Regions from separate parts of the Streptomyces sp. NPDC057623 genome, predicted to be linked through region 1. Evidence: riboswitches for the same ligand, from Rfam matches in the RefSeq annotation. Region 1 holds a riboswitch; each other region holds the start of a gene.
The links. Region 1 has a riboswitch for cyclic di-AMP ahead of ACFU95_RS10460 (C40 family peptidase). Riboswitches for the same ligand answer to the same signal wherever they lie in the genome.
Positions count from the first base shown of each region.

Region 2: linked by a shared signal. The riboswitch ahead of ACFU95_RS23665 (peptidoglycan DD-metalloendopeptidase family protein) and the one ahead of ACFU95_RS10460 (C40 family peptidase) in region 1 are both predicted to bind cyclic di-AMP.
Region 3: linked by a shared signal. The riboswitch ahead of ACFU95_RS00770 (NlpC/P60 family protein) and the one ahead of ACFU95_RS10460 (C40 family peptidase) in region 1 are both predicted to bind cyclic di-AMP.
Region 4: linked by a shared signal. The riboswitch ahead of ACFU95_RS48920 (M23 family metallopeptidase) and the one ahead of ACFU95_RS10460 (C40 family peptidase) in region 1 are both predicted to bind cyclic di-AMP.

Region 1 covers NZ_JBHVGZ010000007.1:135,226-142,551, reverse strand. Annotated here, with positions in the region: gene bioB (biotin synthase BioB) at 1-408, opposite strand, end outside; gene ACFU95_RS10490 (8-amino-7-oxononanoate synthase) at 555-1,682, shown strand; gene ACFU95_RS10485 (DUF397 domain-containing protein) at 1,785-2,012, opposite strand; gene ACFU95_RS10480 (helix-turn-helix domain-containing protein) at 2,022-2,900, opposite strand; gene ACFU95_RS10475 (ATP-binding protein) at 3,114-3,572, shown strand; gene ACFU95_RS10470 (LysR family transcriptional regulator) at 3,577-4,494, opposite strand; gene ACFU95_RS10465 (LysE family translocator) at 4,619-5,233, shown strand; gene ACFU95_RS10460 (C40 family peptidase) at 5,288-5,761, opposite strand; cyclic di-AMP (ydaO/yuaA leader) riboswitch at 5,765-5,975, opposite strand; gene ACFU95_RS10455 (hypothetical protein) at 6,317-6,625, opposite strand; gene ACFU95_RS10450 (ATP-dependent Clp protease proteolytic subunit) at 6,633-7,268, opposite strand.
Region 2 covers NZ_JBHVGZ010000023.1:71,866-79,191, forward strand. Annotated here, with positions in the region: gene ACFU95_RS23640 (aspartate aminotransferase family protein) at 1-377, shown strand, start outside; gene ACFU95_RS23645 (helix-turn-helix domain-containing protein) at 482-1,159, shown strand; gene ACFU95_RS23650 (DUF6126 family protein) at 1,156-1,275, shown strand; gene ACFU95_RS23655 (tyrosine-protein phosphatase) at 1,302-2,099, opposite strand; gene ACFU95_RS23660 (alpha-galactosidase) at 2,280-4,349, shown strand; cyclic di-AMP (ydaO/yuaA leader) riboswitch at 4,619-4,814, shown strand; gene ACFU95_RS23665 (peptidoglycan DD-metalloendopeptidase family protein) at 4,819-5,760, shown strand; gene ACFU95_RS23670 (DUF6250 domain-containing protein) at 5,940-6,656, shown strand; gene ACFU95_RS23675 (SGNH/GDSL hydrolase family protein) at 6,802-7,326, shown strand, end outside.
Region 3 covers NZ_JBHVGZ010000001.1:161,129-168,454, forward strand. Annotated here, with positions in the region: gene ACFU95_RS00755 (esterase/lipase family protein) at 1-411, shown strand, start outside; gene ACFU95_RS00760 (M23 family metallopeptidase) at 598-2,217, shown strand; gene pcrA (DNA helicase PcrA) at 2,321-4,804, opposite strand; cyclic di-AMP (ydaO/yuaA leader) riboswitch at 5,128-5,290, shown strand; gene ACFU95_RS00770 (NlpC/P60 family protein) at 5,299-6,495, shown strand; gene ACFU95_RS00775 (tellurite resistance/C4-dicarboxylate transporter family protein) at 6,648-7,326, shown strand, end outside.
Region 4 covers NZ_JBHVGZ010000120.1:7,726-15,051, reverse strand. Annotated here, with positions in the region: gene ACFU95_RS48925 (GntR family transcriptional regulator) at 1-422, opposite strand, end outside; gene ACFU95_RS48920 (M23 family metallopeptidase) at 658-1,443, opposite strand; cyclic di-AMP (ydaO/yuaA leader) riboswitch at 1,457-1,620, opposite strand; gene ACFU95_RS48915 (M16 family metallopeptidase) at 1,871-3,259, opposite strand; gene ACFU95_RS48910 (M16 family metallopeptidase) at 3,256-4,611, opposite strand; gene ACFU95_RS48905 (DNA topoisomerase (ATP-hydrolyzing) subunit A) at 5,158-7,326, shown strand, end outside.

The DNA of each region.
Region 1 (7,326 bases):
GTTCTGGTCCTTGATCGCCTTGATGGTGCCCGCGACCCGGTCCACGTCACGGTCGGTCGGGCCGCGCCCGGACGCCACCAGACAGACCCGCTTGGCGCCTCCCGCCAAACCGGCGGCCGCGGCCTGGGAGGCCTCGTCGGGCTTGAGCCAGGTGTATTTCAGGATGCCGGTGGTGGAGCCGAGGCGCTGGGAGCAGTAGGAGCAGTCCTCGGGGCACAGCCCGGACTTGAGGTTGACGAGATAGTTGAGTTTCACCCGTCGGCCGAACCAGTGCCGGCGCACCTTGCCGGCCGCGGTCACCACATCGAGCAGGTCGTCGTCGGAAGTGGCGAGGACGGCCAAGGCTTCCTCGCGGGTCGGCAGCTCGCGCCGAAGCCCCTTGTCCACCAGCGTGTTCAGCAGGTCCATGGGAGCTGATCCTGACGTACGGAGGGGCTCCGAGCCAAGGAGACTTCGGACAACCCTGTCACTTCGATGTGTGGGTATTGCCACACCGTGCGCCGTCGGTCGTGCGACTAGTGTCTGTGCACTGCCTACAAAAGCCCGGAGGAGTCATGGCGTTCGGCTGGATCGACGAGCAGGCGGAGACGCGCCGCCGCGCCGGGCTGGTACGGACCCTGCGCCCGCGCCCCGCCGAGTCGCCGCTCCTCGACCTCGCGAGCAACGACTACCTGGGTCTGGCCCGCCACCCCGAGGTGACGGAGGGCGCGGCGCGGGCGGCGCGCACGTGGGGTGGCGGTGCGACCGGTTCCCGGCTCGTCACGGGCACCACGGAGCTGCACACCGAGCTGGAGCGCGAGCTGGCCGACTTCTGCGGCTTCGAGGCGGCCCTGGTCTTCTCGTCCGGCTACGCGGCCAACCTCGCCGCGGTCACCGCGCTGGCTCCGCACGGCTCGCTGATCGTCTCGGACGCGGGCAACCACGCCTCCCTGATCGACGGCTGCCGGCTGGCCCGGGGCGGCACCCAGGTCGTCGCGCACTCCGACCCGGACGCGGTGCGCAAGGCGCTCCAGACGCACGACGGTCCTGCCGTCGTCGTCTGCGACACCGTCTTCTCGGTCGACGGCGACGCCGCCCCGCTGGCCCGGTTCGCCGAGGCGTGCCGGGAACACGGCGCCGGGCTGGTCGTCGACGACGCCCACGGGCTCGGAGTGCTGGGCGACGGCGGCCGCGGCGCCCCGCACGCGGCGGGACTCGCCGGCGCCGACGACGTCGTCGTGACGGTCACGCTGTCCAAGTCGTTCGGCAGCCAGGGCGGCGCCGTCCTCGGCCCCGCCCGGGTGATCGACCACCTGGTCAACGCGGCCCGGACGTTCATCTTCGACACGGGCCTCGCCCCCGCTGCGGCGGGCGCTGCCCTGGCGGCACTGAGGTTGCTGCGCCGCGAGCCGGAGCGCGCGGCGCGGGCGCGCACGGTGGCGAGCGAACTGCACACCCGCCTGACGGCCGCGGGCCTGGAAGCGGTACGTCCGGACGCCGCGGTCGTCTCCGTGCGCGCGCCGTCCCCGGAGCAGGCCGTGCTCTGGGCGGCCGACTGCCGTGCGGCGGGCCTCGCCGTGGGCTGCTTCCGTCCTCCCTCCGTCCCCGACGGCATCTCACGGCTGAGGCTGACCGCCCGCGCGGACCTCTCCGAGGGGCAGATCGAACGCGCTGTACGGGTGATCGGCGAGACACGACCATGAGTCGGCGTGACACGGCCCTGCCGTCGCGTCAGACGGAACTGATCAGAGTGGAACTTGATGGGACTGGAACCGATCTAAAGCGGTCAGAGCTGATCGGAGCGGTCAGGACTGGAACGCGGTCGTGAAGCCCGTCCAGCTCTCGGGGGAGAAGAGCAGCGCGGGTCCGGCCGGGTCCTTGGAGTCGCGCACGGCCAGCAGCCCGGTCCAGGGACCGGAGTGCGGCCGCGCCGTCTCCACACAGTTGTTCGCTCCGGTGCTGTAGCTGCTGCGCAGCCATCGCGCACCGGGCAGATCGGTACTCGACGTGATGTTCCGAGGCATTGCGGTCATGGTGCCTCCTTACGCACCGCCGGCAAGCGCGGCGATGTAATCCAGCGATTCCTCGGGCGAAAGGGCGTGGATCCGAAGGGCGTTGAAGGCCTCCGTGTAGGCCTGGAGGTCTTCTTCCCGTTCGAGGTAGAGGCTACTCGTCAAGTGGTCGAGAACAACCACATCCAGATCAGAAGTGCGCGAAAATGAGAAGATAACGAAAGGCCCGGTGATGCCGACATGCTCACCGGCCGCGAACGGCAGCACCTGGAGCCGGACTTGGGGCAGCCGTGCCGCCTCCATCAGCCGCCCCAACTGCCGCGCCATCACCTCGGGCCCGCCGATCTCCCGGCGCAGCACCGCCTCGTCGAGCACCGCGCTCAGCACCAGCGGCTGATCGGCGTGCAGCACGTCCTGCCTGGCCAGACGGACCGCGACCAGCGCCTCCAGCCGTTCGTCGGCGTCGGCGGCCTCGTCGGCGAGTCCGCCCACCGCGGCCCGGGTCACCGCCCGCGCGTACTCGGGCGTCTGCAACAACCCGGGCACCACGGAGGTCTCCAAGGTGCGCATCGCGCTCGCCTGGGACTCCAGACTGATGAAGTCGCGGTACGTCGGCGGCAGCACTCCGCGGTACGCGTGCCACCAGTGATGCCGCCCGGCACCCTCGTCGGACCCCGCCAGCACCAGCAGCAACTCCCGTAGCCGGGCGTCCTGTACGCCGTACGCGTCGAGCAGTAACCGCACATCGGCCGGTTTCACGCCGCTGGAGCCGGTCTCGATCCGGCTCACCTTGGACTGGTGCCAGCCCACCAGCCGGGCCGCCTCACCACTGGTGAGCCCCGCGCCGGTGCGCAACGCACGCAGTTCCGCGCCCAGTTTTCTGCGGCGCACCGCGGGACCGTGCTGCATGGGCAACTCCTTACTCCAACCGAGCCGCCCAAATACGGTCTGCCGTCGCAGAGTTCACCGCTTCGAGCGACAGATATATGCATATCTTGGGGGATCGGCACCCTGACGGCCCTGGTAATGGCAGTCTGGCGACGAAGCACCAGTCCGGGACCGTACTCGAACCCTCCGCTCCGTGTCGGACTCCGGTCCCGTTGGGAAAGGGACGACGTCGCCATGGCAGATCATCTGGAAGCATCCGTCACTCTGCCGAGCGATCCCGCCTCGGTCTCCGCGGCCCGGTCCTACGTGGTCACCACTCTCGCCGAGTGGGGACTGCCACCGGACACGGAGGTGGCCGACACCATCCGTCTGATCGTCTCCGAGCTCACCACCAACGCCGTACAGCACACCCTCGGGCAGTCACCCACCTTCACGGTGGACCTCGTCCTCGACCGTGACGAACACCTGCGCATCGGCGTCACCGACAGCCACCCCCGCTTCCCCAAGCGGCTGCCGGCCGCCGTCCAGCAGGACAACGGCCGCGGCATGGTCATCATCCGCTGGCTGACCGCGGAGTGCGGCGGCAAGCTGAGAGTGCGACCGACCCGCGAGGGCGGCAAGACCATCTCCATCGAACTGCCCTGGACGGTGCCCGCGGCACCCGTCCCGGCGGCGGGACCCCAGGACTCCTGACCCCTCACCCCTGCTGTCCGGACCGGCCGAACGTGCCCCGCAGCAGGGCCCGGAAGGCGTCCGCGGCGGGAGCCCTCTCGTCACCGCGATGGGCGACCGAGATCGTCCGGCGCAGCTCTCCGCCCTCCAGCGCGCGCACCCCGACCGGGGTGACCGACGTACGCGCGACCATCTCCGGTACGACCGCCACCCCGAGCCCCGCACTGGCCAGCGCGCACACCAGGAGATACCCCGGCGTCGGCACCAGCACCGAGGGCAGGGCCCCGGCCCGGGCCAGCACCGCCTCCACACCCCGCCGGGCCGGCGCGTCCGGCGCCATGCTGATCAGCGGCTGCCCGGCGAGCTCGGTCAGCGGCAGCCGCGCCGGTCCGCTGGTGAGGGCGTGGCCCGGAGCGGACACCAGGACCAGTTCCTCGACGAGGATCGGCTCGACGAGGACGGAGGAGACGAGCGGGGTCGGGGCGCCCGGCTCATAGGCGTGGGTCAGCGCCAGGTCGATCTCCCCGGCCGCCACGGCGGCGACGCCGGCGGAGGGTTCGTAGTCGGCGACCGTCAGCTCCACGTCCGGATGCGCCCGGCGGAAGGCGCTGAGAGCCGGCGGCAGCAGATGGATGCCGGCGGTCTGGAAGGTGCCGAGCCGGAGCGTGCCGCCCGTCAGCCCGGTCAGCCGGGCCAGTTCGTGCCGCGCCCGCTCCAGCTCGTCGAGCACCCGCCGGGCCCTGGTCACCAGCAGCTCGCCCGCACCCGTCAGCCGGGCCCCGCGATGGTGCCGTACCAGCAGGGCGGTGCCCGTCTCGCGCTCCAGCTTGGCCAGTTGCTGGGAGAGCGCGGGCGTGGTGTAGCCGAGCCGCTCGGCGGCCCGGGTGATCGAACCCGCCTCGGCGACCGCCACCAGGGCGGCGAGGCGGGTCGGGTCGTACATGGCGGGTCCCTTCGAGCGCGGGGCCTCTCAGCCTGTCTGACGGCCCTGCCTAAAGCATTGCTTAAGGAACACCCAGACTATTCGAAATACCTGCTGAAGGCTTCCGCGCGGCAGGCTGGCAGGCATGGACGCTCAGCTCATCGCCTTCACCGGGGTCTCCGCCGGCCTGGTCGCCATGCCCGGGGCCGACTTCACCGTCGTCGTACGCAACGCTCTCGTCTCCCGCCGGGCCGGCATCGTCTGCGCGCTCGGGATCGGGGCCGGGCTGCTGGTGCATGTGACGCTGGCGGTGGTGGGGGTCGCCGCGGTGCTGACCGCCGTACCGGCGCTGTTCCGCGCGCTTCAAGTGGTAGGCGGCGGCTATGTGCTGTACCTGGGCGTCCAGACGCTGCGGCAGCGGCGCGCCGAAGTCGTGCACGAGCGCGAGGACTCCGCCACACGGCCGTTGCGGCAGGGCTTCGTGACCAACGCCCTCAACCCGAAGGCGTCCCTCACCTTCCTCAGCGTGCTGCCCCAGTTCGTGCCGGCGGGCGCTCCGGCGCTGCCCCGGACGCTGCTGCTCGCCCTGATCGTGCTCGCGATCGCGCTGGTGTGGTTCCAGGCGGTCGCCCTGCTGGTGGACCGGCTCGGCAGGTGGCTGCGCCGCCCGCGTGCCGCCCGGGCGGTCACGACGGTCACCGGCGCCGCGCTGACGGTCTTCGGCGCGGCACTCCTCGCCGGGCCGCTACAGACCCTCTGAAGGGCCCGGGGGCGGTGACGGCGTGTCAGGTCGCCCCCCCCGCCCCCGGGAAGGTCACTTGACCCGGCCGTACCAGACGCTCCTGGTCCAGATCTTCTGGAGCCTCACGACGTCCCCGCTCTTCGGGGAGTGCCAGATCCTTCCCTTCCCGGCGTAGATGCCGACGTGGTAGACGTTCGACCCCGAGTGGAAGAACACCAGGTCTCCGGCCTTGCGGTTCGTGGCGGAGATGTGGCGGGTCTTGTTGTACTGCTGGGCCGCCGTACGGGGCAGCTTCTTGCCCGCTTTCTTGAACGAGTACAGCGTGAGCCCGGAGCAGTCGAACCGGTTCGGGCCTGTGGCGCCCCACCTGTACGGGGACCCCTTCTTGGAGGCCGCGACCTGGAGTGCCTTCGTCGCCGGCGTGGCGGCCTCCGCCTCGGAGGCGAAGCCGGGCGCCACGATCGAGCCGCCCACTGCGGCGATGGTGAGAGCCGAGGCCGTACCGGCCCGGGCCATGAGCGACGGGACACGATTGAGCGCAGTCATGCGCAACCCTTCGTCAGCCGCCTGTGAAGGATGACCTGTCGGATTCGGGCTGGCGAAGTTGCCCGGCCGCGTTGCCACGGCTTCACCCCAAGGGCGGCTCGGATCGAACGAACGTCCGCTCCGGCGACCCGTCTTGCTCGGGTCCTCCACTCCTGCCGATCCACTCCTGTCGACCGGTCATCCGGGCGGCGGCAGGACTCGGCGTCCGCCCGGACCGCCCCGCCGCTGTGGCGGGGGCTTGTCGTCAGTCAGGGATCTTGACGCACGGATGAACGAAAATCCCAACGGAACCGGGGATTTGTGGTGTTACTCACCACTCACCCGTTCGGGTGGACACCCCTTTGTTCGAGTGGGCGTCCAGGTGCCCGAGGAGCCCCGGACCTGGGGCGGAACGCTTGATTCCGCCTTGGGGTCACACCCGTTGCGCAACCTTGACGGGCGCTCAAAAGGACAGGCGGCTACGCCGAAAGGCGGTACGTCGTTTGGTCCGTTTCAGCTGCGTTCCGGACGCCTCGACAGTGGGTCGGGACGTCCGGAACCGGTCTGTACGGGTCGTCAACTGTCGGAGCGCGGCGGCACCGTGACGCGAGCCGTGCGGCGTTCTCCGTCCAGCACGCGCAGCGCACGCGCCAGCGTGGGAGCGTGCAGCTCGGTCTCGCCCCGCTGGTGCATCAGCGCCAGCGCGTCCCGGAGCTCGGCCGCCTTGCCGACCAGCGCCTGGGCGGCGCGCAGTCCGCTGTAGGTGTCGCCGTGCCGACCCGGGTTGATCCGGCCGAGCAGGTCGACGGCATCGAGGTAACGGTCGATCAACTCGCCCTCCGCGCGGGTCAGTGCGGGCAGGGGCGGCAGCTCGGGTGGCAGCACGGGCCGGTCACCGCCCGGTGGGCGGCGCGGCGGTGGCCCTGCGACTGGGGATGATCGCGTCCACCAGTCCGTACTCCAGCGCCTCCTGAGCGCTCAGGATCTTGTCCCGCTCGATGTCCTCGCTCACCTGTTCGCGGCTGCGCCCGGTGTGCAGGGCGAGCATCTCCTCCAGGCGGACCCGAACGCGCGTCAGTTCGTCGGCCTGGATGGCCAGATCGCTCGCCTGGCCCTGGACCGGCTCGGGCAGCCCCGGCTGACGGATCACCACCCGGGCCCCCGGCAGGGCGAATCGCTTGCCCGCAGTGCCCGCGGCCAGCAGCACCGCGCCGGACGCGCCGGCCTGGCCCAGGCAGATCGTCTCCACGTCGCAGGTGACGTACCGCATGGTGTCGTAGATCGCCGACATGGCGCTGAACGAGCCGCCCGGCGAGTTGATGTACAGCGAGATGTCCCGGTCGGGGTCCTTGTGCTCCAGGTACATGAACTGGGCCATCACGTCGTTCGCCGAGATGTCGTCGATCTGTGTGCCGAGAAAGACGATCCGCTCCTCGAGCAGTTTCGAGTACGGGTCCTGCGTCCTGGTGCCGCTGCTCGTGCGCTCGGTGAACTCGGGCAGCACATGGCGGGCGGTCGGTCGGGTCATGGCTCACGCTCCCTTGGCGGAGTGCCTGTAAAAAATGTACAGGACGTACATGACGTAA
Region 2 (7,326 bases), on a different contig from region 1:
CCCGGCTGGCCGCGCTGATCGACAAGTACGAGCTGCTCGCCGACGTGCGCGGCCGGGGCCTGATGGTCGGCATCGAGTTCGGCCGGCCCGACTCGCTGAAGCTGCGCAGCCGTTGGACCGTGCTCCAGGCCGCGCGCAAGGGGCTGTTCGCGCAGATGGTGGTCGTACCGCTGCTGCGACGGCACCGGATCCTCACTCAGGTCTCCGGTGACCACCTGGAGGTGATCAAGCTCATTCCGCCGCTGGTCATCGGCGAGCGGGAGGTGGATCGGTTCGTCGACGCCTTCACCGACGTGATGGACGACGCGCACAGTGGTGGCGGGCTGATGTGGGACTTCGGCAAGACGTTGATCAAGCAGGCGGTCGCCAACCGCTGAGGGACCGGGTCCTGCGAGGCCGGGCAGGTCGGGCAGGCCGGGACGCTTTTGTCTCTGAGGCAAGAAATTTGCCGCAGAGGCAAGTCTGCGGCTGAATGGGGAGCATGAGCTCCCCCGATGTCGGGCCGGGGCCCGAGAACGAGCCCGAGGCCGGGCCCGGTGCCGGTCCCTTCGCCGAGTCGACGACCGGGCCGGACGAAGTCCTGCCCGCCGTCGCGCCACAGCTGCGCGCGCTGCGCCGCCGCGCCTCGCTCACCCTGGAGGCCGCGGCCCGCTCGGCCGGGCTGTCGCCCGCGCACCTCTCCCGACTGGAGACCGGACAGCGCCAGCCCTCGCTGCCGATGCTGCTCGCGCTCGCGCGTATCTACGGTACGACGGTCTCCGAGCTGCTCGGCGAGACGGTCGCCGACCGGGACGCCGTGGTGCGCGCGGCCGACATGGAACCGACCGCGGCCGGCGGCTGGACGTACTGGCAGGCCGGTGCCTCCGGACGCGGGATGCAGGCCCTGCGGGTCCATGTGCCGTACGGCTCGCAGGGCGACATCGTGCGGGTGCACCCCGGGGAGGAGTGGCTCTACGTCCTCGACGGCCGGCTGCGGCTGCGGCTCGGGGACACCACCCACCGGCTCGCGCCCGGCGACAGCGCGCACTTCGACTCGCTCACCCCGCACCGCATCGCCGCCCAGGACCCGGGCGGGGTCGAGCTGCTCTTCGTCCAAACCCTGCTGCAGAGCCCCACGGCCACGCTGTGCCTGGGCCCCACCCCTGGAGAGACGCCATGAGCGACACGGAGGAGAAGTTCCCGCGTGCCCTGTGGGTGCGGCTCATCATCTACATCGCGGTGGGGCACGTCTTCGCGGGCTTCCTCTACCTGCTGTTCGAGGTGGGCGCGAAGTAGGCACGGGCGCGTGGTGGCGTCCGGGGTCAGTCGAGCAGCCGATCCCGCAGGCGCTCCCGGAGCTCCGGGGTGACCCGCAGACCCTGCTCCAGGTAGGTGTCGACGCCGCCCCATGTCTCGTCGATCGTCTCGAAGGCCGCCGCCAGATACTCGCCCCGGGCGTCGAACAGCGGGCTGAGCAGCTCCATGACCTCGGGTGAGTACGCCGACGCGTCGCTGCCGCTGCGGCGCACCTTGTAGCGGCGGTGCTTGGCGTTGGACTCCAGGTAGTCGACGATGATCGCCTCGCGCTCGACGCCGAGGGCGAGCAGTGTCACCGCGATGGACAGGCCGGCGCGGTCCTTGCCGGCCGCGCAGTGCATCAGGGCGGGGACGCTGTCCTGCGCGAGCGCGTGCAGCACCTGGGAGTGCTCGGCGGTGCGCTCCTTGATGATCATGCGGTAGGAGGCGATCATCCGGCCCGCGCCCTTGCCGTCCGCCAGGATCTCCCGCAACTGGTCGAGGTCGCCGTCGCGGACCATCTTCCAGAACTCCGCGCCGTCCGCGGGGTCGGACAGCGGCAGGTTCACATTGCGCACCCCCGGCAGCTCCACATCGGCCCCTTCGAGCTTCTGATCGGCCGCGTTGCGGAAGTCGAAGATCGTGTGCAGCCCGAGGGAGCCGAGGAAGGCCGCGTCGTCCTCGGTCGCGTGCGCGAGGTGACCGCTGCGGAACAGGACCCCGTGCCGCACCCGCCGTCCGTCCACCGTCGGTAGCCCGCCCACATCGCGGAAATTGCGAACTCCGGCCAGTTCGGGCTCGGTCGACGGGATCTGCTGCGTCACGGGGGCTCCTCCCAGTCGGCCCCGGCGGCATGGCTCGGCTATGCGGCCGACGGGGTGCGCTCTCGACCATACGACATGGCTTCCTGGGGCAATGAGTTGTCCACAGGCGTTGCCCCGGGACGCCGCGGGCCTTGATGATGTTGGTACTTGATCGCACCTGTTCGTCTCTGTGAGGGCTTGATGCTGGAGATCTCCGACAACGGCCGTACGTGGCTCCTCTCCGGGCCCACCAGCAGTTACGCCGTCCACCTGACCGACGGCGACGAGCTGCTGCACCTCCACTGGGGGCCGCGGATCGCGCTCGCCGACGCCGAGGCCCTCGCCGTTGGCCCGCTGCCGGAGTACTGGCCCTTCGAGTCCCCGCTCGACGGGCGCGAGGAGTATCCGGTCGAGGGCGGCCCCCGCTTCGTCCGGCCGGCCCTGTCCGTGCGCACCGGGGAGCGCCGCGGCACCGAGTGGGGTTTCGAGCGGTACGAGGTCGGGGGTGACGAGCTGCGGTTGCGCTTCGCTGACGACGGGCTGACCGTCACCCTGCACTACCGGATGCGCGGGGACGTCGTGGAGCGCTGGGTGACCCTGGACAACCAGGGACCCGTCCTGGAGCTGCTGCGCGCCGACTCCGCGACCTGGACGCTGCCCGGCCGGGAGGACTGGCGGCTGTCCCAGCTGCACGGCCGCTGGGGTGCCGAGTCCCGGCTGGCGCGCTCCCCTCTCACCTACGGTGAGCAGGTCATCGGCAGCCGCCGCGGGCACACCGGGCACCAGCACCTGCCCTGGGTCGCGCTCGACACGGACGCCACCGAGGAGCGCGGCGAGGTCTACGGCTGCGCCCTGGGCTGGTCCGGGTCCTGGCGCATCGCCGTCGCCCAACTCCCGGACGCGCGCGTGCAGGTCACGGGCGGCGCCGGACACGACGACTCGGGCCTGCTGCGGCTGGCGGCGGGGGAGTCCTTCACCACGCCCGTCTTCGCGGGCCTGTGGAGCGACGGCGGCTTCGGCGGGGCGAGTCGCGCCTGGCACGCCTACCAGCGCGGGTATGTGATCCCGAACGCCGACCAGGACCGGCCGGTGCTGTTCAACTCCTGGGAGGCGACGGAGTTCGACATCTCCGAGGAGCAGCAGAGTGTGCTCGCGCGGCGGGCCGCGGCCATCGGCGTGGAGCTGTTCGTGGTCGACGACGGATGGTTCGGGACCCGCACCAGCGACCGGGCCGGGCTCGGCGACTGGACACCGAACCCCGACCGGTTTCCCGCCGGTCTCAAGCCGCTCGCCGAGTACGTGCACGCGCTCGGCATGCAGTTCGGCATCTGGGTCGAACCGGAAATGGTCAATCCGGACAGTGAGTTGTATCGAGCCCATCCAGACTGGGTTCAGTATCAATCGGGACGAAACCGGACGGAATTCCGCAATCAACTCGTACTGAACCTCGCGCGCGAGGACGTCCAGGAGTACCTGTGGGAGCGGCTCGACGGACTCCTCTCCAGTGCCCCGATCGACTATGTGAAGTGGGACTTCAACCGCTGCTTCACCGACGCGGGCTGGCCCGGTGAGCCGTACCCGCAGCGCCTGTGGGTCGACCACGTGCGCGCCCTGTACGGCCTGCTGGACCGGCTGCGCGCGGCCCACCCGGGCGTGGCCTTCGAGTCCTGCTCGGGCGGCGGCGGACGGATCGACCTCGGTGTGCTGGGCCGGACGGACCAGGTGTGGACCTCGGACAACACCGACCCGCTCGACCGGCTCGCCATCCAGCACGGCTTCAGTCAGATCCACCCGGCCCGGGCCATGGCCGCCTGGGTCACCGACAGCCCGAACGCCATGCTCAACCACCGCGCCAGCTCCCTGCGCTTCCGGTTCGTGAGCGCCATGGCCGGGGTGCTCGGGGTCGGTGGCGACCTCGCCCGGTGGACCGAGGAGGAGCTCGCCGAGGCGCGGGAGTGGGTGACCCTCTACAAGGAGATCCGGCCCCTGGTGCAGCGGGGCGACCTCTACCGGCTGCGGGCTCCGCGGGGCGGGCTCAGCGCGGTGCAGTACGTGCTCGGGGACGAGACGGTCGTCCTCGCCTGGCTCCAGGCGCAGCGCTACGGCGAGCCCGTCCCGACGCTGCGGCTGCGCGCCCTGGACCCGACGGCAGCGTATGAATGCCTTGAAACGGGCGAAATTCACCGAGGCGCCGTACTGGGACATCATGGACTTCGTGTCGGTTTGCGGGGCGACCTTGATGCGACGGTTATCCGGCTGCGTCGCATCTAGGGTTTCTGTCCGAATTGGTGCCTTCATTCCAACTCGCTCTGGAGTAAAGGAAGGTGGAGCAGTGTCACGTGAGGAGCGTCATATCCGTGACGGTGCGTCGCCCGTCATGTTCATGTAATTAAGGTGCTTTTCAAGGGGTTTTGAGTCGGACGACGCCTGATAATTCACGCAGGGTGACGGGTAATTCCCACAAGGGATCAACAGGAACGCATTCGGGCGGAACCCCTCACTTGTTCCCTTGCGTCTTCCTCGCTTACGTTCGCCACCAATCCGGACGGACGCCGAATCCTGCCGCCGACCGGATCCCGCGCAAACTCACCCGTGTACGGCAGGAGCGGGGGACCCACAGGTACAACCGCCTGTTCCGGTCTCCGGAACAGGCTTGGGGTCAAGTCGCGTCCCCACGCGACCGGGCATCTCCAGCCCGAACCCGACAGCTCACCTCGCAGGCGCCGGAGAGGAATTCGCCATGCCCGCGAAGGGTAAGCACCGCCGCCCGAAGTCCCTGCGCTTCACTCGCTCCATCGCCGTCGCCGGAACCGGTGGAGCCGCTCTCGCTCTCCCGCTCATCGGTGCCACCGGCGCCCACGCCGCTCCCTCGCAGTCCGTTTCGGAAAAGGCCGTTCAGTCCCTTCCGGTCGCCGAGAAGAAGGCGGTCGACAAGAAGGACACCGAGAAGAAGGCCGGTCTGCGGACCTATTCGGTGAAGGTCGGCGATTACCTTTCGAAGATCGCCGACGACCAGAACGTCAGCGGTGGCTGGAAGCAGCTCTACGCCGACAACCGCGAGGCCGTCGGCGACGACCCGTCGCTGATCCACCCCGGCCTGAAGCTCTCGATCGGCGGCAAGAAGGCGACGGCGAGCACTCCCAAGTCGTCGTCCTCCCCCTCGTCTTCCTCCTCCGCGCCTTCCAAGTCGCCCTCCGACGCGGCCGCCTCGAAGTCCGCCGCGTCGAAGACCGCCACGACCACCGAGAGTGCCGAGGACGCCGGCACGTCCAGCGGCTTCTCCGCCCCTGTCGACGGCGCCGCCGTCGGCACCGCGTACAAGGTGGCGGGCAGCATGTGGTCGAGCGGCTACCACACCGGTGTCGACTTCTCCGCCGCCACCGGCACCCCGCTGAAGGCGGTCGGCGCGGGCACCGTCGTCTCGGCCGGCTGGGGCGGCGCGTACGGCAACCAGGTCGTCATCCAGCTCGCCGACGGCTACTACGCGCAGTACGCCCACCTGTCCTCCCTCTCCGTCTCGAGCGGCCAGACCGTGACCGCGGGCCAGCAGATAGGCCTCTCCGGCGCGACCGGCAACGTCACCGGCCCCCACCTCCACTTCGAGATCCGGACCACGCCGGACTACGGCTCGGACCTGGACCCGGTCGCCTACCTCCGTTCGAAGGGCGTCGCCATCGGCTGACGGCGGCCCCGCGACAGCCACCTGCCTGACACGCAACCGAAGGCCGGACCCCGATCCCCGGGTCCGGCCTTCGGTGTGTTCGCGGGTGTCGACAGAGTGGGGGCGATGGGGGGAGAGTGATCTCCGTCCAGTCGGTGCAAGCGCTTTCTATGTCATCGCCCCAGCGAAGGAGCCCATCCGTGTCGACCACGCGCAGAGCATTCGGAACCCTGGCCGCGGGCGCCGCCCTGGGAGCGCTGGTTCCCGCGGGTGCGGCGAGCGCCGCCGGCCCCCACCGCCGGCTCATCGCCCGCGACGACTTCTGCCACGGCCTCGGCCAGTGGGCGACCGAGCTGCAGAACGGCGGCACCGTCACCGCCGCCCACGGTGTACTGGAGATCGACGTGCCCAGCGGGGCCACCGTGTGGTTCAGGCAGCGGCTCGAAGGGCCCTACGCCATCGAGTACACGGCCACCGCGGTCTCGGCCGGCGGCCCCAACGACCGTGTCTCCGACCTCAACAACTTCTGGAACGCCCTCGACGTCCGCTCCCCGGACGACCTCTTCGCCACGCGACGGGGCGGCGCGCTGGAGGAGTACGACCACCTCAAGACGTACTACGCCGGCTACGGCGCCAACTACAACACCACGACACGGCTGCGCCGGTACGTCGGCGAGGCCGGGGTCCGCCCGCTGATCTTCGACTACACGGAGCCGCTGCTGGTGCCCAACCAGCCGAACCGGGTCCGTATCGTCTCCGACGGCTCGACCGTCCAGTGGTGGAACAACGGGCGGCTCGTCTTCGACCATACCGACCAGGAGCCGTACACCGGCGGGCACTTCGCCTTCCGGACCGTGTGGAGTCACTTCCGGGTCAGCGACTTCCGGGTGTGGCGGTTGCGCCCACAACGCGCCTGATCGGAGGGTTATTCCGAGTTTGGTGAACCCTTTAGGAGTGGCTTATCTCACCGCTCGTCAACCCTCGCCTACGGTCGCGTAGGTCACATTCGAAGGTGAATCATGTGCCGATGTGGCAGACGATTCGAAGAGTGACAGCAGATCAGTGATCGGGTCGTACGTTGCGGTGGGGGACAGCTTCACCGAGGGCGTCGGCGACCCCGGCCCCGACGGGGCCTTCGTCGGTTGGGCAGACCGGTTCGCGGTCCTGCTCGCGGACCGGCGCCCCGAGGGCGACTTCGACTACGCGAACCTCGCCGTGCGCGGCAAACTGCTCGACCAGATCGTCGAGGACCAGCTTCCGAGGGCCGCCGAACTGGCCCCGGACCTGGTCTCCTTCTGCGCGGGCGGCAACGACATCATCCGACCCGGAACCGACCCCGACGAGGTCGCCGAACGCTTCGAGCGGGCGATCATCCAGCTCACCTCCGCCGTCGGCACCGTCATGGTGACGACCGGCTTCGACACCCGTGGCGTCCCCGTGCTGAAGCATCTGCGCGGCAAGATCGCCACGTACAACGGTCATGTGCGGGCCATCGCCGACCGGTACGGCTGTCCGGTGCTCGACCTGTGGTCCCTGAAGACCGTTCAGGACCGCCGGGCGTGGGACCACGACCGGCTCCATCTGTCC
Region 3 (7,326 bases), on a different contig from region 1:
ATAGCGCGCTACTACGTGCAGCGCCTCGGTGGCGACCTCAGGGTCCGCACGCTGGTCACACTCGGCACGCCACACTCCGGCACCCACGTCGTCCCGCTGGCGAACGCGCATCCGATCGTGCGTCAGATGCGCCCCGGCTCACCGGTCCTCGATGAACTGGCCCGGCCCGCGCCCGGCTGCCGCACCTACTTCGTGAGCTTCTGGAGCGATCTGGACCATCTGATGGACCCGCTGGAGACGGCCTGCATCGACCACCCGGACCTGATGGCGCAGAACGTCCGCGTGACCGGCATCGGCCACCTCGCCCTGCCGGTGCACCCCGCCGTGGCGACCGGGATACGGCAGGCCCTCGACACCGCACGGACAGGAGAAGAAGCCGCCCCGCAGTCCGGCGGCCTGACCGTGGCGTAAAGCATCCGGCGACCACCTCCGGCAACCGCCCCCGCCGGCCTCTCCGCAAGCCGCCCCATACGCGGATCACACCGGGATCACACCCGGATCGCACCCGGCACACAGCCGCGGAACAGTCCGCCGACATCGAACAATCTTCGAACGCAAGGCCAAACTCGCGCCCACAGTCCGCCAAAACACGGCCGAATGCCCGTTTCCTTCGCACGCGAAACCTGCCGAAGATTGTCGTGCCCGCATACCGCCGGGTACAGTCGCCGCACTGCTCTGGCAGCCCCTGTTGTCGAGGCGAGAGAGAAGTTGGTGAACGATCGTCACCCGTCGGGGACCATGTCCTCCCCGACCACGGCTTCCGATGCCACCTCGGCGCACTACGTGTCGTACGGCGCCCAGGAAGCCCAGTACGGTGACTCCACCACGTACGGCACCTACGACGCCACCGGATTCGGCGCCGCCGCTCACGCCACCACCTCCTTCGACGCGGACCCCCTGTTCGGCAGCCTTCCCGGTGAGAACACGGGCGCGTACGACACCACCCAGTGGTCCACGGGCAGCCACCAGACCGTGAACTATGACGCCTATGCGGCCCAGCACCACGCCGCCTACGACACCGGCGCGTACGACACCACCGCGTGGACCGCCGAGCACGAGCGGCTGAACTTCGTCCCGCAGCAGGCCAACGGCCACGACACCTCCGGTCAGTGGGACGCGACCGCCTGGGCCCAGCCCGACCAGTCCGGCGCCCCGGCCGACCAGACCCAGCAGTGGGAATGGGGCACGCAGACCTTCGACACCGGGACCTACGACGCCACGCAGTGGAACTCCGACGGCGGAATCGACGGCACGACCACGCAGGCGGCCGACGAGTACCAGCAGTCAGCAGAATCCTTCGATCAGCAGGCGACCGCCCACTTCGAGCAGATCGAGCACGTCGACCCCACGGCCTACGACGATCCCGCCCAGCCCGACGCCGAGCTGACCGGCCCCGGCGGACTCCCCGCCGCGGCCCCTCTCCTCGACGACCAGGAGGAGTCCGCTCCGGCCCCCTCCCCGCGCGCCGCCTCCCGCAGCGGGTCGCGCTCCCGCCGCCGTACGCCCCCCAAGCGCTCCGCGCTGCTGACGATCGCCGTACCGTCCGCGTGTGTGATGGGCGTCGCCGGGATCGCCGCCGCCTCCGTCGGCAGCCTGACCGACGACAAGGACGCGACCACGCTGGCGTCGGGCGGCGAGGCCGTGCAGCCGTCCACCGCGAACAACAAGCTGGACACCCAGCTCGACAGCCTCTCCGCCGGCGCCGACGACTTCGCCGACCGGGCCAGCCGTACGCAGGAGCGCATCGACCTCAAGGCCCAGCAGGCGGCCGAGAAGCGCAAGGCCGCCGAGGAGGCCGCCCGCAAGGAGCGGCTGCGCCCGAAGTTCGCGGTCCCGGTCGCACAGCACGGCCTCAGCGCCTACTACGGCCAGTCCGGCATCAACTGGATGTCCGTGCACACCGGCATCGACTTCCCCGTGTCGTACGGCACGACGGTGATGGCGGCGACCGACGGCACCGTCCGGACGCAGTGGAACAGCGCCTACGGCAACATGATGATCGTGACCGCGAAGGACGGCACGGAGACGTGGTACTGCCACCTCTCCAGCTACCGCGTCGCCTCCGGTACGGCGGTGAAGGCCGGCGACCCGATCGCGTACTCCGGCAACTCCGGCAACTCGACCGGCCCGCACCTGCACTTCGAGGTCCGGCCGGGCGGCGGTTCGGCCATAGACCCGCTGCCGTGGCTGCGCAGTCACGGCCTCGACCCGTCGTAGCCGACCCTCGGTTGACCGCCCTGAGCCGGCGACGCCGGCCGCTGGACGACCGGACGACTTCGTGGCGCCCCCGCCCTTCAGCGGGGGCCCACCCTTGTCAGCCCTACAGCTTCTCCACCGGCGCGTACCGCAGCAGCAACCGCTTCGGCTTGACGTCCCCGAAGTCGATCGTCGCCTCTGCGTTCCCGCCCGTGCCCTTCACGGCCATGACGGTGCCGAGCCCGAACTGGTCGTGAGTGACCCGGTCCCCGACGGCGAGCTGCACGACCGGCTTCTCGGAGGTGCGGCGCGTGGCGAACCCGGACGCGCCCGACGCCGAGGAACGCGAGCGGGACGAGGACAGCGAGGCGGCGACTCCGGACGCGGGACCGGAGGACACCGGCGAGGTCGCCCCCGTGCGCTTCCAGTCCACGTGCTGTGCCGGGATCTCCTCCAGGAAGCGGGAGGGCGGGTTGTACGACGGCTGCCCCCACGCGCTGCGCATCGACGAGCGCGTCAGATACAGCCGCTCACGCGCACGTGTGATGCCGACGTAGGCCAGCCGCCGCTCCTCCTCCAGCTCCTTGGCCTGGCCGAGGGCGCGCATGTGCGGGAAGACGCCGTCCTCCATGCCGGTGAGGAAGACGACCGGGAACTCCAGGCCCTTGGCGGTGTGCAGGGTCATCAGGGTGATGACACCGGAGCCGTCCTCGTCCTCGTCGGGGATCTGGTCGGAGTCGGCGACGAGCGCGACCCGCTCCAGGAACGCCGCGAGCCCGCCGGAGGACTCACCCTCACCCGACTCCTGCTCGAACTCCAGGGCAACGGCCGCGAGTTCCTGAAGGTTCTCGATACGGGTCTCGTCCTGAGGGTCCGTGGAAGCCTGCAACTCGGCGAGGTAGCCGGTCCGTTCCAGCACGGCCTCCAGGATGGTGGCCGGCCCCGCCCCGGACTCGACGACCGTACGGAGCTCCTCCATCAGCGTGTTGAACCGCTTGACGGCGTTGGTCGACCGCGCGGCCATGCCGTACGCCTCGTCCACCCGGCGCAGGGCCTGCGGAAAACTGATCTTCTCCCTCTGCGAAAGGGCGTCGATCATCGCCTCGGCGCGGTCACCGATGCCCCGCTTGGGCACGTTCAGGATCCGTCGCAGCGGCACGGAGTCCTCGGGATTGGCCAGCACCCGCAGGTAGGCCAGCACATCCCGGACCTCCTTGCGCTCGTAGAACCGAACCCCGCCGACGACCTTGTAGGGCAGGCCGACCCGGATGAAGACCTCTTCGAAGACACGGGACTGGGCGTTCGTCCGGTAGAAGACGGCGACGTCGCCGGCCTTCGCGTCCCCCGCGTCCGTCAGTCGGTCTATCTCGTCGGAGACGAACTGCGCCTCGTCGTGCTCGGTGTCCGCGACATACCCGGTGATGCGCGCGCCCGCGCCCGCGTTGGTCCACAGGTTCTTGGGGCGGCGGGACTCGTTGCGCTCGATGACGGCGTTGGCGGCGGTCAGGATCGTCTGCGTGGAGCGGTAGTTCTGCTCCAGCAGGATCGTCGTCGCGTCCGGGTAGTCCTCCTCGAACTGGAGGATGTTGCGGATGGTGGCGCCCCGGAAGGCGTAGATCGACTGGTCGGCGTCACCCACCACACACAGCTCGGCGGGCGGGAGGTCGTACTCGCCGGGCGGCACGTCGACGGGGTGCTCGCCGGTCCCGACGAGCTCGCGCACCAGCGCGTACTGGGCGTGGTTGGTGTCCTGGTACTCGTCCACCAGCACATGCCGAAAGCGTCGGCGGTAGTGCTCGGCGACGTCCGGGAAGGCACGCAGCAGGTTGACCGTCGTCATGATCAGGTCGTCGAAGTCGAGGGCGTTGGCTTCCCGCAGCCGCGACTGGTACAGGGCGTAGGCCTGAGCGAGGGTCTTCTCGAACCCGTCCGTCGCCTGGGCGGCGAAGTCCTCCTCGTCGATCAGCTCGTTCTTCAGATTGCTGATCTTGGCGCTGAAGGACTTGGGCGGAAACCGCTTGGGATCGAGATCCAGATCACGGCACACCAGCGCCATCAGCCGCTTGCTGTCGGCGGCGTCGTAGATCGAGAACGACGAGGTGAACCCGAGCTTCTTGCTCTCCCTGCGCAGGATGCGCACGCAGGAGCTGTGGAAGGTCATCACCCACATCGCGTTCGCACGCGGGCCTACGAGCTGCTCGACGCGCTCCTTCATCTCGCCCGCGGCCTTGTTGGTGAAGGTGATCGCGAGGATCTGCCCCGGATGCACGTTCCGCTCGGCCAGCAGGTGGGCGATGCGATGGGTGAGCACACGCGTCTTGCCGGACCCGGCGCCGGCCACGATGAGCAGCGGGCTGCCGGAGTGGACGACGGCCGCACGCTGGTTCTCGTTCAGCCCCTCCAGCAGCGCCGCCGCGTCGAGGGCCGGGCGCGGGGCGCCGTCGCGGTAGTAGGCGTCCCGGTCCGGAGGCACGTCGAACTTCCCGCCGAACAGATCGTCCGGAACCGACTCCGGAGCATGATCGTCCTCGGGCGGTGGCGGATGCTCCTCGTGGGCCCGTGGGGCCTGGAGGTCCGCCAGGAAGCTGTCGTCAAAGAGGCTGCTCATCGCTCTCCGAGTCTAGGGCGCCCCACTGACAGCCCGCGGCCGCCCCGAGAACATCGCCCGTTTCAGCCCCCGACGATCTACCGGACCCGCCCATGCCGCCACCCCCTCACCCTCCACAACCAGGCCATAACACTCCGCAGCCACCTCGACAAAACAGCCGATAACCACCAGCCGCACCCAAACCGACCGCCACGCGCAACGCACTACCCCAAGGTCACGAAAATGTATCGGGCATATCGAACATCAACCTTCACAGGGGCCTCACGAGTTGGCTACGGTGCCGGACAGGCCGTACGACCCCCTCCGGCGAACGTCGCCGGGCCGCACGGCCTCCGCCGAGTCCGGCACGCCCACGGCGCCCGGAGCCGGGGACCCACCGAACTTGGGGTGAATCGGCCGGACTTCCCACCCGGGCCGTAGGGCAACCCTTCCGAACCACCCGCCCGAACCCGACAGCTAACTCGGTAGGCGGAGCATGGAAGGAGTCGCCTCCCTTGGCGTCGCACCGCAAGTCGCGTCCCGCTGGTACGCGTGTAGCAGGCATACGGACCCCCGCCCTCGCCACGGCGGCCCTCACCTCCGTCGCCCTGCTGTCCCAGACGGCCAACGCGAGCCCGTCGACAGACGACAAGCCCAGCCTCGAAGAGGTCGAGAAGAAGGTCGACGACCTCTACCGCCAGGCGGAGTCGGCGACCGAGAAGTACAACGCGGCCAAGGAGAAGACCGCGAAGCAGCGCAAGCGCGTCGACACCCTGCTCGACGACGTGGCCCAGCGCACCCAGACGCTCAACGACGCGCGCGAGGAACTCGGCCGTTCCGCCGCCGCGCAGTACCGCACCGGAGCGGCCGCCCCCGACACGGCGACCTTCCTTCTCGCGGACACCCCGCAGGACTACTTCGACCAGTCCCAGCTGATGGACCGCATGACGGGCCGCCAGGAAGAAGCGGTCGCCGACTACTTCACACAGCAGTCCGCGACGATGAAGAAGCGCGAGGAGGCCACCCGGAGCCTCGAAACGCTCACCGAGTCGCAGAACGACCTGCGAACCGCGAAGACCACCGTCCAGACGAAGCTCGCCGACGCCCGCGAACTTCTCTCGAAGCTGACGGCGGAGGAGAAGGCACGCCTCGCCGCGATCGAGAAGCGCAAGCAGGAAGAGGCCGCCCGCAAGGCGGCGGAACTGGCCAAGCAGCAGGCGGAGGCGGAGCGCCAGCGCCAAGAGGCGGCACAGCAGCAGGAGAGCAACGAGCCCCCCACCGACTCGTCCTCCTCCGACTCGTCCTCCTCCGACTCATCCTCCTCGGACTCGTCCTCCTCCGACTCCTCGTACGCCACCAAGGCCGAGAAGGCCCTGGCCTTCGCCCGCTCCCAGATCGGCAAGCCGTACGTCTGGGGCGCCACCGGCCCCGACTCCTACGACTGCTCCGGCCTCACCCAGGCCGCCTGGAAGGCCGCGGGCGTCGACATCCCCCGCGTCACCTACGACCAGGTCAACGCCGGCACCACGGTCTCCCTCGCCAGCGCCCAGCCCGGCGACCTGGTCTTCTTCTACGACGACATCACCCACGTGGGCATCTACATCGGAAACGGCATGATGATCCACGCCCCGAAGCCCGGCGCGTACGTCCGTGAGGAGTCGATCTACTACGACGGTGAGTCGTCGATCCACAGCGTCGTACGCCCCGCCTGACACCCGGCTGACGCCCACGCGCGCGTAGCGCTTGCGCGTGGGCTGTGGAGGGGCGAGGCCGCCCCGGGCAGAGGTACCCGCCCGACCGCCGGAGGCACGCGGCACCGGCGCGCCCCGCCCCCAACCCCCACCCCGCTCCCTAGCATCAACCCATGCCCGCCACCACCACCCCCGGCTCCCCCTTCCGTACCTGGTGGTCGCGACGTCCCCCGACAGCCGGCGCCGCCGTCATGGCGACCGGCATCCTCTCGGTGGGCCTGCACCAGACGGGCTACGAAACCCTGTCCCGGATCGCGCTCGCCCTCGCCTGCGCATCCTGGCTCGCCCTGGCCTGCGACTTCACCGCGCGGCTCCTGTGGGACCGGGCCAGGTGGGTGAAGGAGGCAGCCACCCCGGCCGCCCTGACCGCCATCGCCGCGACCACCGTCCTCGGCACCCGCTTCACGGCCCTCGGCTGGGAGACCCTCGCCAAGGCCCTCCTGGCCTTGGCGGCCCTGCTCTGGCCCGGCCTTCTCATCGCCGTCGTACGCCACTGGCACCCCCGCATGCCCGGCGCGGTGTTCCTGGGCTGCGTGGCCACCGAGGGCCTCGCCGTCCTCGGCGCCACGCTCGCCGCGACCGAGGAATCGGCATGGCTGGCCCACGCGGCACTCGTGCTGTTCTGGCTCGGCCTCGTGCTCTACGTCATCGCCCTGACCCGCTTCGACCCGCGGCAGGTGGTCCACGGCGCCGGCGACCACTGGGTGGCGGGTGGCGCTCTCGCCATCTCCGCGCTCGCCGGCTCGAAGCTCATCGCCGCCGACAGTCCCCGCCTGTACCTCTGGAACGACG
Region 4 (7,326 bases), on a different contig from region 1:
GGGCTGCCGGAGGCCTGGGCCAGCGTCTCGTGGAACCAGCTGCCCAGCGAGCGCAGATCCTCGCTGTTTCCCCTCCTGGCCCGCTCCTGGCCCAGCCTGACCAGGCCGCGCAGGACTTTCAGATGGGCCTCGGTGCGCCGCTGGGCGGCCCGGGCGGCACCGAGCGGCTCCAGGAGCGTGCGCATCTCCAGCAGGTCGGCGGCCTCCTGCTCGGTCGGTTCGGCGACGCACGCGCCCGCGTGCCGCCGGGTCACCACGAAGCCCTCCGCCTCCAGGGTGCGCAGGGCCTCCCGGACGGGGACGCGGGAGACGCCGTAGCGCCGCGCGAGGAGTTCCTCGGTGAGCCGGCCGCCGCGCTCGTAGACGCCGGCGACGATGTCGTCCCGGATCGCGGTGCATACCGAGTGCGCCGGAATACGCATGACCGACCTCCGCCTTAATCCCCGTGAAACGTCGACGAATGACGTGTTCCCGGTGACTCTATTGCAACCGGACGGAATTTCCGACGGCGGGCCGGAATCCATGGATATTTTTTGGACAGTCGATCGTCCCGGAAACGCCGAAAGCCCCGGCACGGGAGCCGGGGCTTCGGGGAAGCAGTGCCTCGGGGAGGCGGACCGCTGAGAGGCGGGGCCTCGGGGAGACGCGGTGGGGACGTCAGACGTTCACGCCGTGCGAGCGCAGGTAGGCGACGGGGTCGATGTCGGAGCCGTACTCGGCCGTCGTGCGGGCCTCGAAGTGCAGGTGCGGTCCGGTGACGTTGCCGGTGGCGCCGGACAGGCCGATCTGCTGGCCGGGGGTGACGGTCTGGCCCACCGAGACGCCGATGGACGACAGGTGGCCGTACTGGGTGTACGTGCCGTCGTTCATCCTGATCACGATGTTGTTGCCGTACGACCCGCCCCAGCCGGCCTCCACGACGGTGCCGGAGCCGACCGCGTGGACGGAGGTGCCGCTGGCGGCGTGGAAGTCGACGCCGGTGTGGCTGCCGGAGGACCAGACGGCCCCGCCGGACTTGTAGCCGGTGGAGACGTACGAACCTGAGATCGGGGCGACGTAGGACAGCAGGCGCTTGCGCTCGGCCTCGCGGGCGGCGCGCTCCTTGGCCTCGCGCTCCTGCTTGGCCTTCTCGGCGGCCTGCTTGCGGGCGGCCTCCTCGGCGGCCTGCTTCCTGGCCGCGGCCTCCTGGGCGGCCTGCTTCTGGGCGGCGGCCTGGGCGTCGATCTGCTCGGCGAGCGTGTCGTCGACGGTGATGACGGGTATGAGACCGGTCTGCTCGACGGCGGGTTCGGCGGCGAGAGCCGGGGCGGCCAGGGTGCCTATGACGCCGGTGGCGGTGAGAGCGGCGACGCCCGCCGCGCGGGCGGTGGTGCGCTCGAACCGGCCGGGACGACGATGCTTCCCGGAGGCGCGGTTCTTCCCGGTGGCGCAGGTGAACGCCATGTAGTGGCTGGTCCTTTCCTTCCTTCTCGCCTACCGGGTTAGCTGACGGGTTCGGAGCAGGAAGGTCTCCTACGGACCCCCTCGCGGCTGCGCGGGCGTCCGATTCACCCCAGGGACTACGGGCGGGTCCCCGGCTCCCCTGGCTCGCGCCGTACGGGGACTCGGCGATGGCTGTCCGGTGCCGCGGGCGCGGCGCACTGCCTGACGGACAGCCCGGAAGACGCTAAGCGGCACCACTTTCAATCCCCAAACGGATCGCGGATTTTGTAGCGCATCCCACAGGCCAGACAGGCAACCTTTCCCTCAATTCGGGCATAAAGGGGCCCTGGTGACTTCGAAGTCACCAGGGCCCCTCACGCACGCGTGCCGTCGCCCGGCGCGGTGTCGTCCTCTACTCGGTCCTCTGCTCGGTCCTGTGCCCGGCCCTCTACTCGGCTGCCACGACGGTGACTTCGCCGATGCCGAGGGCCTCGACGGGCTCCCGGATCGCGGCCGCGTCGCCGACGAGGATCGTCACCAGGCGGTCCACCGGGAAGGCGCTCACGGCCGCCGCGGTGGCCTCGACGGTGCCGGTCGCGGCGAGCTGCTGGTACAGCTTCGCCTGGTAGTCGTCGGGCAGGTGCTGCTCGACCTGGTCGGCCAGCGTGTTCGCCACGGAGGCGGCGGTCTCGTACTTCAGCGGGGCCACCCCGACGAGGTTCTGCACGGCGAAGTCCCGCTCGGCGTCGGTGAGCCCTTCACCGGCGACCCCGCGCAGGACCTTCCAGAGGTCGTCCAGCGCCGGACCGGTGTTCGGGGTGTCGACGGAGCCGCTGATGGCGAGCATCGCCGCGCCCGTGCCGTCCGGAGCGGAGCGCATGACCTGCCCGAACGCGCGCACACCGTAGGTGTAGCCCTTCTCCTCGCGCAGGACCTTGTCCAGGCGGGAGGTGAGGGTGCCGCCGAGGCAGTAGGTGCCGAGCACCTGCGCGGGCCACACGCGGTCGTGCCGGTCGGGGCCGATACGGCCGATCAGCAGCTGCGTCTGCACGGCGCCGGGGCGGTCCACGATGACGACGCGGCCGGTGTCGTCCGCGGTCACCGGCGGGACCGGGCGGGGCTGGGCCGGGGAGCCGGTCCAGGCGCCCAGGGTGTCGCCGAGCAGGGCGTCGAGGTCGACGCCGGTGAGGTCGCCGACGACCACGACGGTGGAGGTGACGGGGCGCACGTGCCGCTCGTAGAAGGCGCGTACGCCCGCCGAGTCGATGCCCGTGACCGTGTCCTCGGTGCCCTGACGCGGGCGCGACATGCGCGAGGTCGCCGGGAACAGCTCCTTGGAGAGCTCCTTGGCGGCGCGGCGCGAGGGGTTGGCCAGCTCGTGCGGGATCTCGTCGAGCCGGTTGCGCACCAGGCGCTCGACCTCGGCGTCCTCGAACGCGGGCGCCCTGAGGGCGTCGGCGAGCAGCCCCAGCGCCTTCGGCAGACGGGAGACGGGCACCTCGAGGCTGACGCGGATGCCGGGGTGGTCGGCGTACGCGTCGAGCGTGGCGCCGCAACGCTCCAACTCGGCCGCGAACTCCTCGGCGGTGTGCTTGTCGGTGCCCTCGGAGAGGGCGCGCGCCATGATCGTGGCGATGCCGTCCAAGCCCTTCGGCTCGGCGTCCAGGGGCGTGTCCAGGAGCACCTCGACGGCGATGACCTGCTGGCCGGGGCGGTGGCAGCGCAGGACCGTCAGGCCGTTGTCCAGCTTGCCGCGCTCGGGCGCAGGGAACGCCCAGGGCCGGGCCTCGCCGGCCTGTGGCTGCGGGTGGAACTCCATGCTGGCGAGCTCGGTCACTGCGCCGACTCCTCGTTCTCGTCGGTGGCGGGGGCTTGGGCGTCCTCGGCCTCGTCGGCGACCGGCTCGTACACGAGCACCGCGCGGTTGTCGGGACGCAGGCGGGCCTTGGCGACCTCCTGGACCTCCTCGGCGGTGACGGCGAGGACGCGCTGCACGGCGGTGAAGGCGAGCTGCGGGTCGCCGAACAGGACGGCGTACCGGCACAGTTCGTCGGCGCGGCCAGCGACGGTGCCGAGCCGGTCCAGCCACTCGCGCTCCAGCTGGGCCTGCGCGCGCTCCATCTCCTCGGCGGTCGGGCCGTCCGCCGCGAAGCGGGCGAGCTCCTCGTCGACGGCCGCCTCGATGACGGGGACCTCGACATCGCCGGAGGTCTTCACGTCCAGCCAGCCCAGGGAGGGCGCCCCGGCCAGGCGCAGCAGGCCGAACCCGGCCGCCACGGCCGTACGGTCGCGCCGCACGAGCCGGTTGTAGAGACGGGAGGACTCACCGCCGCCGAGGACGGTCAGCGCCAGGTCGGCCGCGTCGCACTCGCGTGTGCCGTCCATCGGGAGCCGGTAGGCCGCCATCATCGCGCGCGCGGGAACGTTCTCCTCGACGACCTCGCGCAGCTGCTCGCCGATGGTTTCGGGCAGTGCGCCGTCGCGCGGCTCGGGCTTGCCGTCGTGAGCCTGGATGGAACCGAAGTACTTCTCGACCCAGGCGAGGGTCTGCTCCGGGTCGATGTCGCCGACGATGGACAGGACGGCGTTGTTGGGCGCGTAGTAGGTGCGGAAGAACGCGCGGGCGTCCTCCAGGCTGGCCGCGTCCAGGTCGGCCATCGAGCCGATCGGCGTGTGGTGGTAGGGGTGTCCGTCGGGGTACGACAGGGCGGTCAGCTTCTCGAACGCCGTGCCGTAGGGGACGTTGTCGTAGCGCTGGCGGCGCTCGTTCTTGACGACGTCGCGCTGGTTCTCCAGGCCCTCCTCGTCGAGCGCCACCAGGAGGCTGCCCATACGGTCGGCCTCCAGCCACAGCGCGAGCTCCAGCTGGTGGGCGGGCATGGTCTCGAAGTAGTTGGTGCGCTCGAAGCTGGTGGTGCCGTTCGGCGAGCCGCCCGCGCCCTGGACGAGCTCGAAGTGGCCCGTGCCCTTCACGCTGCTCGATCCCTGGAACATCAGGTGCTCGAAGAGGTGGGCGAGTCCGGTACGGCCCTTGACCTCGTGACGGGAGCCGACGTCGTACCAGAGGCAGACCGCGGCGACCGGTGTGAGGTGATCCTCGGAGAGCACCACGCGCAGGCCGTTGGCCAGGCGGTGCTCCGTCGCGGTGAGGCCGCCGGATTGTGCCTCCGGTGTGGCCGTGTGACCCATGGGCTAGGTGTCCTTCCGGTCGCGTGCGCTGCGTTTGCCGAGCAGTTCGGCTCAAGCTCCTGCCACTGTATGCAGCGTCCGAAGGGTCGGCGAAGTTCCCGGTCAGAACGCCGTGCCCGGACAAAGGTGATCACGGGCCGCGGGCGCCGCGGGGAACGGCGCTCGGGCCCGGCTCGCCGTCCCGTCCCGCGACCCCGTCGAGCGGGGCCGGCCGCGCAAGCTCCGGCCACGCACGCGGCGCCGGCACGGGCCCGTCCTCCCCACGACCTGGGACTGTGCCCGGCGGTCACTCCGCCGAGTGAACGGTCTCGCGGCGCACACTTGCCTTCGGTCCCGCCGGCCGCAAGCGTGGTCCGGGTCAGGACGGTTCGCGCCGCGTCCGCCCCCTGTGTCGCGGGGAGGGCCGGGCGTCGGCGACACTTCTCCGACGCCGGGCCGGAGCCCAACATCGGGTCCTGGTCGGTGGTTGTCAGTGCCGCGGTCCACAATGGTCCGCGTCAGATACCGCAAACGCTCGAGCGACCAGAACCAGAGGAGCCGGCAGCGATGGCCCGCCGCAGCACGAAGAACCCGCCGCCCGACGACTCGTACGAGGAGAAGATCCTCGACATCGACGTCGTCGACGAGATGCAGGGCTCCTTCCTCGAGTACGCGTACTCGGTCATCTACTCCCGGGCCCTGCCGGACGCCCGCGACGGCCTCAAGCCGGTGCACCGCCGCATCGTCTACCAGATGAACGAGATGGGTCTGCGCCCCGACCGCGGCTATGTGAAGTGCGCCCGCGTCGTCGGCGAGGTCATGGGTAAGTTGCACCCGCACGGCGACGCGTCGATCTACGACGCCCTGGTGCGCATGGCCCAGCCCTTCTCGATGCGCGTCCCCCTGGTCGACGGACACGGCAACTTCGGCTCGCTGGGCAACGACGACCCGCCGGCCGCCATGCGGTACACCGAGTGCCGGCAGGCCCAGGCGACGAGCCTGATGACCGAGTCGATCGACGAGGACACGGTCGACTTCACGCCCAACTACGACGGCCAGGAGCGGGAGCCGGTGGCCCTGCCCGCCGCCTTCCCGAACCTCCTCGTCAACGGCGCCTCCGGCATCGCCGTCGGCATGGCGACCAACATGCCGCCGCACAACCTCTCCGAGGTCATCGCGGCCGCCCGCCACCTGATCCGTTACCCGAACGCGGATCTGGACGCCCTGATGAAGTACGTCCCGGGCCCGGACCTGCCCACCGGCGGCCGGATCGTCGGCCTCTCCGGCATCCGGGACGCGTACGAGACGGGCCGCGGCACCTTCAAGATCCGCGCGACCGTGTCCGTGGAGACGGTGACCGCCCGCCGCAAGGGCATCGTCATCACCGAACTGCCCTTCACGGTCGGCCCGGAAAAGGTGATCGCCAAGATCAAGGACCTGGTCGGTTCGAAGAAGCTCCAGGGCATCGCCGACGTCAAGGACCTCACCGACCGCGAGCACGGCCTGCGTCTGGTCATCGAGATCAAGAACGGCTTCGTGCCGGAGGCCGTCCTGGAGCAGCTGTACAAGCTGACGCCGATGGAGGAGTCCTTCGGTATCAACAACGTCGCGCTGGTCGACGGCCAGCCCCTCACCCTGGGCCTCAAGGAGCTCCTGGAGGTCTACCTCGACCACCGCTTCGAGGTCGTCAGGCGTCGCAGCGAGTTCCGCCGCACAAAGCGCCGCGACCGGCTGCACCTGGTCGAGGGCCTGCTCACGGCGCTGGTGGACATCGACGAGGTCATCCGTCTGATCCGGTCCAGCGAGAACTCCGCGCAGGCGAAGGAGCGCCTGATGGAGCGCTTCTCGCTGAGCGAGATCCAGACCCAGTACATCCTCGACACGCCGCTGCGCCGGCTCACCAAGTTCGACCGCATCGAGCTGGAGGCGGAGAAGGACCGGCTGGGCGAGGAGATCGCCGAGCTGACCCGGATCCTGGACTCGGACGCGGAGCTGCGCAAGCTGGTCTCCGCCGAACTCTCCTCGGTCGCCAAGAAGTTCGGCACCGAGCGCCGTACGGTCCTGCTGGAGTCGGCGGGTGCGCCGGTCGCCACCGTGTCGCTCCAGGTGGCGGACGACCCGTGCCGGGTCCTGCTGTCCTCGACGGGTCTGCTGGCCCGTACGGCGAACGGCGACCCCTTCGCTGAGGACGGCGAGGCGAGGCGCTCCAAGCACGACGTGATCGTCTCTGCCGTGCCGGCCACGGCTCGCGGTGAGGTGGGCGCGGTGACGTCCACGGGCCGTCTGCTGCGGATCAACGTCGTCGATCTGCCGCAGCTGCCGGAAACGGCGTCGAGACCGAACCTCTCGGGTGGCGCGCCGCTGGCGGAGTTCCTCTCCCTGGACGGCGACGAGACCCTGATCTGCCTGATCACGCTCGACGAGTCGTCCCCGGGCCTGGCGATCGGCACGGAACAGGGTGTCGTCAAGCGTGTGGTGCCCGACTACCCGTCCAACAAGGACGAGTTGGAGGTCATCACCCTGCGGGAGGGTGACCGGATCGCCGGCGCGGTCGAGCTGCGCACCGGTGAGGAGGACCTGGTCTTCATCACGGACGACGCGCAGCTGCTGCGCTACCAGGCCTCGCAGGTCCGCCCGCAGGGCCGCGCCGCCGGCGGCATGGCGGGCATCAAGCTCACAGAAGGCGCGAAGGTGATCTCCTTCACGGCGGTGGACCCGGCGGTCGACGCGGTGGTG